DNA from 2 places in the Rhizobium sp. 01T444 genome. Region 1 is predicted to be linked to the other one. Evidence: riboswitches for the same ligand, from Rfam matches in the RefSeq annotation. Region 1 holds a riboswitch; the other holds the start of a gene.
The links. Region 1 has a riboswitch for ZMP and ZTP ahead of AC1DTN_RS11135 (bifunctional folylpolyglutamate synthase/dihydrofolate synthase). Riboswitches for the same ligand answer to the same signal wherever they lie in the genome.
Positions count from the first base shown of each region.

Region 2: it holds a riboswitch for ZMP and ZTP, as region 1 does, so the genes downstream of both, AC1DTN_RS15545 (LysE family translocator) here and AC1DTN_RS11135 (bifunctional folylpolyglutamate synthase/dihydrofolate synthase) in region 1, are expected to answer to the same signal.

Region 1 covers NZ_JBFTPD010000005.1:221,287-225,491, reverse strand. The annotation lists gene AC1DTN_RS11150 (RNA polymerase sigma factor) at 1-20, opposite strand, end outside; gene AC1DTN_RS11145 (COG4315 family predicted lipoprotein) at 31-411, opposite strand; gene AC1DTN_RS11140 (diguanylate cyclase domain-containing protein) at 503-1,534, opposite strand; ZMP/ZTP riboswitch at 1,707-1,787, shown strand; gene AC1DTN_RS11135 (bifunctional folylpolyglutamate synthase/dihydrofolate synthase) at 1,808-3,133, shown strand; gene AC1DTN_RS11130 (ATP-dependent DNA helicase) at 3,193-4,205, shown strand, end outside.
Region 2 covers NZ_JBFTPD010000010.1:13,307-17,511, forward strand. The annotation lists gene AC1DTN_RS15535 (leucyl aminopeptidase family protein) at 1-148, opposite strand, end outside; gene AC1DTN_RS15540 (tetratricopeptide repeat protein) at 286-1,119, shown strand; gene AC1DTN_RS15545 (LysE family translocator) at 1,121-1,753, opposite strand; ZMP/ZTP riboswitch at 1,828-1,907, opposite strand; gene AC1DTN_RS15550 (type II secretion system F family protein) at 1,940-2,923, opposite strand; gene AC1DTN_RS15555 (type II secretion system F family protein) at 2,939-3,946, opposite strand; gene AC1DTN_RS15560 (CpaF family protein) at 3,948-4,205, opposite strand, start outside.

The DNA.
Region 1 (4,205 bases):
TCGGGTGAGGGGGGCTTCACGCTGGCCTCATCAGGGCTTGGCAAGATCCCAGGAGCCGCCTACGCCGTCGCCGGTGATGTCGCCGGACTTGGTGTCCTTCACCCAGTAATAGAGTGGCATGCCGTCCTTGGCCCACTGCTTCTTTCCATCCTTACGTTCAACGAGTGAGTATGCACCATCGGCCTTGGCGTCGCTAGGAGCAAGGAAGGGCGGCCAGTTGGTGGCGCACTTGTCGTAGCAATTCGTGACGCCCTTTTCGTCCTTCTTGTAGGTGTAGAGCGTCATGCCCTTTTCACCGGCAAGAACCTTGCCCTTGGTCGTTTCGACGGTGGTGACCGCGGGGGCGGCGAACGCTGCAGTGGCGGTGGCAGCAACGACTGCCAGCACGGACAGGAATTTCACGGACTTCATGGTCTCTCTCCTCGGGTTGGGCACACATTTTTGCGATACCGGAGATGAGACACGGCAGGCGTCCGTTTTATTCCCGTTTCTCTTTCAAACGTCAGTTCGGATTGAAAACCACATAGCAGTCCCGTCCGGCAGCCTTGGCGCTATAGAGGGCGCCATCGACGTTGCGCAGCAGTTCGCGGCGGCGGCGGCCACCTTGCGGGGCGAGTGCGGCACCGATGCTCAGGCGGGCGAGGATCGTATTCCCCTCGATGGTGAAGGGGCTGCGGAAGGCCGAGAGCAGGCGTTCGGAGACGGAGACCAGCGCTTCGGTGTTCGGCGGGTTCGGTACGAAGATCGCAAATTCGTCGCCGCCCATGCGCACGACGATGTCGCCGGAGCGGATGACCGAACGGATGCGGTTTGCCGCCTCGCGCAGCACCTCGTCGCCGATATGGTGGCCGAGCGTATCGTTGATCGACTTGAAGCCGTCCATGTCGAGATAAAGGGCGCCGAAGGTCTGACCGGAGGCAAGGGCTGATTCCAGCGCGCGGTCGACGATGGCATCGAGTGCGGCGCGGTTGAGGAAGCCGGTCAGCGGATCGGTCATGGCCGCAGTGCGCAGGCTGCTTTCGGCAAGGCCCATGACGAAATTCGCCTTCTGCAGCCGCAGAAGCGCCCTCGCGACACGAGCGAAACGGCGAAGATTGGCCGCCTCTTTTTCGGTGAAGAGGCGCGGCTTCTGATCGAGAATGCAGAAGGCGCCGACGACCAGTTCGTTTTCCAGTTCCAGCGGTGCGCCGGCATAAAAACGGAAATGCGGTGGGCCTGTCACATAGGGCGCGGCATTGAGCTCCGCATCCTGTTCCAGATCGGGAACGACGACCATGTCGTTGGCAAAGACGACACGGGTGCAGAAGGAAAGGTCGCGCGGGCATTCCGAAAGCTGCATGCCCGCTTCGCCGGCGATGCGCAGCCAGTCCTCGTCGACGATGTTGACGGCGGCATAGGGCATTGCGAATGCATTCTTGGCGAGCTCGGCAAGTGCTGCAAGCTCCGGCGTCGGGCTGCTGCTGATGGCGCTCAGCGAGCGCACGGCAAGCAGTCTCTGCGGTTCGTTAACTGGAATTCGGACAGTCTGTCCCATTCGAATCTCCGCCTCTTTGTCATAGACAGGAGCTAAAGTGGCGCTCTTGCCAATCTCCGCAAGAGCTAAAATTCACCAGCGTTAACTGGCAGTTGCCGCAGGCGGCGTCGCGGCGAGCCGTGCTGATGACGCTTGCGAGGCTAGGCAGGGCAACGGAAAGGTTCTAGTGTCGGCCCGCCTGCGTGACTGGCGAGACAGATGGGGAACCATCGGGAAGCGCAGGCTGCCGATGCCGCTCGCCTGGGCACCAAAATAACCCCTGTAACCTGTGCCATGCCCATGCAGATAGAAAATCCCCGCCTTATCGAAGCCCTTTCGCAACTTGATCAGCTCACCAACTGGGAACAGCGTCCACGCGGCGAAATGCGCGTCGGACTGGAGCCGATCCTCGATCTCTCCGCCCGTCTAGGCGATCCGCACCGCGCCTTCCGCTCGATCCATGTGGCGGGCACCAAGGGCAAGAGTTCGACTTCGGCGCTACTCGAAGCAGGCTTGCGCCATGCCGGCATTTCCGTCGGGCGTTATGCCTCGCCGCATGTGGAGCATATTTCCGAGCGTGTCAGCCTGAATGGCCAACCGGTCGAAGAGGCTGTGCTCGCCGAGGCGCTCTTCCTGGGGCTCGATGCTCTCAAGGCCGCAAGGGCGGAAGGGACGGCGGCGGAAGCTGCAACATGGTTCGACATACTGACAGCGGCCGGTTTCCTGATTTTCCGCGATGCGGGCGTTCAATGGGCCGTGATCGAGACGGGTCTCGGTGGCCGGCTGGATTCAACCAATATCGTCGACAGCGATGTTTCCATCATCACCAATATCGGCCTCGAGCATACGGAGATATTGGGCAAGACACGGGCGGCCATTGCCTTCGAAAAGGCCGGCATCATCAAGCCGCGCTCGACCGTCGTCACGCCGCTCGATGCGGATGATGAAGCCGGAGCAGTGGCTGCCAAGCGGGCAGCAGAGATCGATGCGCGTCTCATCCGTCCGGATTTTTCCGGAGCGTCGACGATTGCCGGTCGTAATGTCGCTGTCGCGGGTGCCGCGCTCGATGTACTTGGCGAACTCGGCATCAAGGCGCGCGAAGGCAAGGCGGTCGGCGGATGGCTGATCGATGCAGAGGCCGAGCGGGAATCGCAGCTGCCGGGGCGGCTGGAGCGTTTGATCGTGCCTGTCTCTGGGTCTGTTTCGGGGCCTGTCGCGGGCAGAGGTGTTGCCGTTGCGCTCGACGGGGCACATGTGCCGTTCAATCTCGAAGCAGTGCTTGACGACCTCTCCGGCATGGAAGGATTTGTCGGGCCGGGCATTGCTGTCGTGGCGATCGCGGCAGACAAGGATGCCGCCGGGCTTCTCGAGGTGATGGGCCGCTACGGCGTCTCGCCGATCTTCACCTCGGTTTCCAATCGTTTCCGCTCTCCTGCCGAATTACAGACGCTTGCCGGTCAGATCGGTCTCGCGAGTGAGGTGATCGACGATCCGCAAACAGCCTATGAAAAGGCGCTCGAACGGGCAGCGGCCTCCGGCGCCTGGGTGATCCTGACGGGATCGCTCTATCTCGTTGGCTTGCTGCGCGAGCGGGTCATCAGCGAGGCTGCGAAGAGCTAGGTCGCTTCAAGGAAAATTCCGCCTTGCCTATGCCGGGCGAATCCTGCCAAGTCGCTTCCATGCAATTCGCCCCACAACAGGATGAAGCCCTGAAAGCCGTTTCGAACTGGCTGAAGGAGGGCAGGTCGCCGCTCTTCCGTCTGTTCGGCTATGCCGGCACGGGCAAGACGACGCTTGCCAAGCATTTTGCCGAGCATGTCGATGGCGACGTACTGTTTGCCGCCTTCACCGGCAAGGCGGCACAGGTGCTGCGCTCGCGCGGGGCGTCGAATGCCAAGACCATCCATTCGCTGATCTACCGGCCGCGCGGCGAGGAAGAGATTGCCGACGAGGAAACCGGCAAGACATCGATTGCGCCGATGTTTTCCATCAACCGCCAGAGCCCGGTCGCCAAGGCGGCACTGATCATCGTCGACGAGTGCTCGATGGTGGACGAGGCGCTCGGCAAGGACCTGATGAGCTTCGGCACGCCGATCCTTGTGCTCGGCGATCCCGGCCAGCTGCCGCCGGTCACCGGCGGCGGCTACTTCACCAATCAGGACCCAGACTACCTGCTGACCGATATTCATCGGCAGGCGCGCGACAATCCGATCATCAAGCTTGCCATGCAGGTGCGTGAGGGCAACGAGATCATGTATGGCGACTATGGCAAGGCGCAGGTGATCTCGAAGAATGAGGTGACGCAGCCGCTGGTCATGGATGCCGATCAGGTGCTCGTCGGCACAAACAAGACGCGGCGGCGCTATAACCAGCGTTTGCGGGAGCTCAAGGGTTTTACGACCGAACATCCGCAGACCGGCGACAAGCTGGTCTGCCTGCGCAACGACCCGGCCAAGGGCCTGCTGAATGGCTCGCTCTGGCAGGTCATGACCTCATCCAAGGAAACGACCAAGCCCGGCATCAACCTGCTGGTCCGCCCCGAAGATGACGATATGGATCGTGGGGCTGCGAAGATCAAGCTTCTGAAGCAAGCCTTCGAGAATGTGGAAGGCGAGATCCCCTGGAACACACGCAAGCGCTATGACGAGTTCGATTACGGCTATGCGCTGACGGTGCACAAGGCGCAGGGTTC
Region 2 (4,205 bases), on a different contig from region 1:
TGTAGCCGGCCTTGCCGGCCCAATCGAGCGCGATCGGATCGATCGTGCCGGTTTCGATATGGGCGGGCGTGACGGCGAAGATGGGCAGCGTCGACCCACCCTTGGTGTTGAAAGGCGTGGGTCTTTCGATGAATTGGAAGGGGGCCATGATTGTCCTTAGCGGCGGGGCAGAATCATTTCTTAACTGTATGTTAGGGTTAACAGACTATTGCTGGAGCGAAGATTGCGTCAAACCTTTCCCTGTTCCGTTTCGAGGTCAGGCGCCGATTTATTCAGGAACGCGCAATGCCCTTCTCGGCCTCTACCCCTTTTAAGAAGCGTGTTTTTCAGGGAACCGTGGCTCTTCTCGCCATGCTCGCCCTCGGCGGCTGCTCGACAACATCAAAGGATCGGATGACAACCGGTTCGATCCCGAAACTCGACAGGCCAGTCGAGCAGATGGATGCCAACGAATTGCGGGCCGCCATCGACCGCGTCGGCCAGGCCTATGAGAAGAACCCGCGCGATCCCGTCAACGGCGTAAACTACGCCAATCTGTTGCGCATGAACGGACGCGACGCGCAAGCGCTCGCCGTCATGCAGCAGGTTGCCATCGCCAATCCCGCTGACCGCAACGTGCTTGCCGCCTATGGCAAGGCGCAGGCCGCCGCGGGGCAGCTTCAGCAGGCGCTGGATACGATCGGCAGGGCACAGACACCCGATCGGCCCGACTGGCGGCTGATCTCGGCGGAAGGCGCGATCCTCGATCAGATGGGCAAGCCAAGCGACGCGCGCCAGCGTTACCGCGATGCGCTCGATATTCAGCCAAATGAGCCATCGATCCTTTCCAACCTCGGCATGTCCTATCTTCTGACGGGCGATCTGCGCACGGCGGAAACCTATCTTCGCTCGGCGGCAGGCCAGCCTTCTGCCGACAGTCGCGTGCGCCAGAACCTTGCCCTCGTCGTCGGCCTGCAGGGCAGATTCCCCGAGGCCGAGCAGATTGCGCGGCGCGAGCTTTCGCCGCAGCAGGCCGATGCTAATGTCGCCTATCTCCGCGGCATGCTTTCCCAGCAGAACTCCTGGCAGAAGCTCGCGGCAAAAGACACGACGTCGCCTGCTGCCGCCAACACCAACTGACCTATTTGCTGCTCAGTCCCGAGAGGATGAGACGCAGGCCGAGGCCGGCCATGACAGCGCCTGCCGCCCTGTCGATCCAGACCTTGGCGGCGATATAGAGCTTTCGCGGATGATGGGCCGAGAAGGCAAATGCCACAATCGCATACCATCCCGCCTCCACCAGGAAGACGCCCACTGGCAGCGCCAGCAAAAGCTCCGCCGGCACGGTTTTGGGCAGCAGTGCTGCAAAGATGCTGGCGTAGACAACGATCGTCTTCGGATTGCTCAACTGCGTCAGCAGAGCAGCCGTAAAACTGCGTGCCGGCACGCTTTTACCGGCGACATCGCCCGACAATACAAGCGGCTCGCTCGCTCCCTTCCAGATCGCGAAGGCGATATAGAGCAGGTAGGCTCCGCCAGCGATCTTCAACACCAGATAGAACCACTCGAATTGTGAAAGCAGCGCCGTCAAGCCGGCAAGCGCAAGGATGGCAAAGGTCACGCCGCCGATGCCCATGCCGAGTGCAGCGGCAAGCCCGTCAAAGCGGGAACGGGAAATGGCAATGCGCGAGACGACGACGAAACTCGGGCCGGGGCTCATGGCGCCGATCATCAAAGCGCTGATGATGCTGATAAAGATGCCCAGAGAGGACATGGCAAAACTCCATTTTTCACACAATTCCGGACTCAAAACCGCTGTATAGTTTTGCCGGTATTGCTCACGTGATCAAGGGTTGCCGAGGCGGGCGGCGCGAAGTTCCGCGCTTACCGATGGGTCGCCATCCGTTTCGCCAGTCACGCGGAAAAGCAGGGTCGTCGGATCTTTTGACGGCGACAAGCGTCAGAACCGGTCGGCAACCTGGATGCCGGCAGGACCAAGGATGACGGCGACCAATACCGGCAGGAAGAAGAGGATCATCGGAACGGTCAGCTTCGGCGGCAGGGCAGCAGCCTTCTTTTCCGCCTCGTTCATACGTTCGTCGCGGCCTTCCTGCGCAAGCACGCGCAGCGCCGTCGCAACCGGCGTGCCGTAACGGTCCGCCTGCATCAGTGCCTGGGTGACCGAACGAACGAGATCAATCTGGGTGCGAGTTGCGAGATTCTCGAGCGCGACGCGGCGATCCGGCAGGAAGGAGAGCTCAGCGGTCGTCAGCACCATTTCTTCGGCAAGCGGAGGCGATTGTTCGCCGAGCTCTTCGGAGACGCGACGCATTGCCGCTTCGATGGAAATGCCCGATTCCACGCAAATCAGCATCATGTCCAGCGCGTCCGGCCAGGCGCGCTTGATGGATAGCTGACGCTTGCCCATACGGTTGGAGATATAGATGTTCGGTGCATAGAAGCCGATATAGGCGATACCGATGACGATGAAGACTCGTATCGGCAGGCCCTTGTCGGCAAGATTGCCGAGGCCGAACATCCAGAATGCGGCAACGGCCAGGAAGAGAAACGGCAGAAGAAAGCGCGCAACGAGGAAGGTATTCAGCGCATTTTCCGAGCGCAGACCAGCCGCGCGCAACTTGTTCATCGTGTTGTCGTCGACAAGCGCCTTGCGCAGGTTGAAACGCTCGACGATCTGGCGGACGGATCGATTGTTCTGGTTTCTGAGCGTGGCCTTGCTGCCGACATCGGCATTCAGACGGGCGCGCTCGCGGGCGCGGATCTGCTCGCGCTCGGTCGAGACGGCCTTCATGCGCTTGTTGAGATCACCGCGCTCGAAAAAAGGAACGGCAAGCGTGTAGAAGGTGGCGAAGACGGCGATGGCGACGAGCACCGCCACGATCATGGCGGGATCGGTCAATGTTGCGGCGAGTTCCTGCGACATGCTGCTTTGCTCCCGCTAGATATCGAAGTTGATCATGTTGCGCATCACGAAGATGCCGATCGACATCCAGACCGCCGAAAAGCCCATGATGAAGTGGCCGCGCGGATCGGTGAACAGGATCATCATGTATTGCGGCGACGTCAGGTAGACGAGCGTGGCAACGATGAATGGAAGGGCGCCGATGATGACGGCAGATGCCTTGGCTTCCATCGACAGCGCCTTTACCTTGGCCTTCATCTTCTTGCGGTCGCGCAACACCTTGGAGAGATTGCCGATCGCTTCCGACAGGTTGCCGCCGGCCTGCGACTGGATGGCGATGACGATCGCGAAGAAATTGACTTCCTGCAACGGCATCTGATTGGTCATGCGGGCGCAGGCTTCGGGTACGCTGAGTCCGACCTGCTGCGATTCGACGATACGCCGGAATTCGCCCTTGACGGGCTCGACCCCCTCGGTCGCAACGAGGCGGATCGCATCGTTCAGCGGGAGGCCGGAGCGGATGGAGCGGACGATGACGTCGAGCGCATTCGGAAATTCATCGAGGAACTTGTTCTGCCGGCGCGAGACGAGGAAGCCCACCACCCAGCGCGGCAGACCAAGCCCTGCGACCACGGGCACGCCAAGCATGATCGGTGTCGATGCGCCGGCGATGAAAAGCACGACCAGCAGCACAAATGCGAAGAGCGCGCTGAAAAGATAGAAGCGGGCGGGCGTGATCGGCAGTCCCGCCTGCACCAGGCGGGATTTCAGCGACAGTGTCTTCTTGGTCTTTTCGTGCTGCCGCTTTTCGAGATCCTTCAGGTTGTCCTGCACCGATTTGCGGCGCTTCGACAGTTCCTGCACACGGTCGCGGGCGGCCTTGACCTTGGTGCGATCGAGTTCGGCCGATTTGACGCGGTTGATGCGGCTTGCCGATTTCTTGTCGCTCTCGATACGCGAGAACAATATGGCATAGCTCACCGCGGCCGCCGCAACGGCTGCGAGAACGACAATTGCCAGCACTGTCGGATCGATGCCAAACATCTCAATCCTTCGATTTCGATTCCATCTCGTCGAGCGCGGCGGCGAGGCGTTTTTCTTCGTTGTAATAGCGGGCGCGATCCCAGAAATGCGGCTTGCCGATACCGGCGGACATATGGCGGCCAATCAGACGGCCGCTGGCGTCCTCGCCTTCGATCTCGTAGCGCATCAGGTCCTGAGTGATGATGACGTCACCTTCCATGCCGATCACCTCGGTGATCTGGGTGATGCGACGCGAACCGTCACGCAGGCGCTGCGCCTG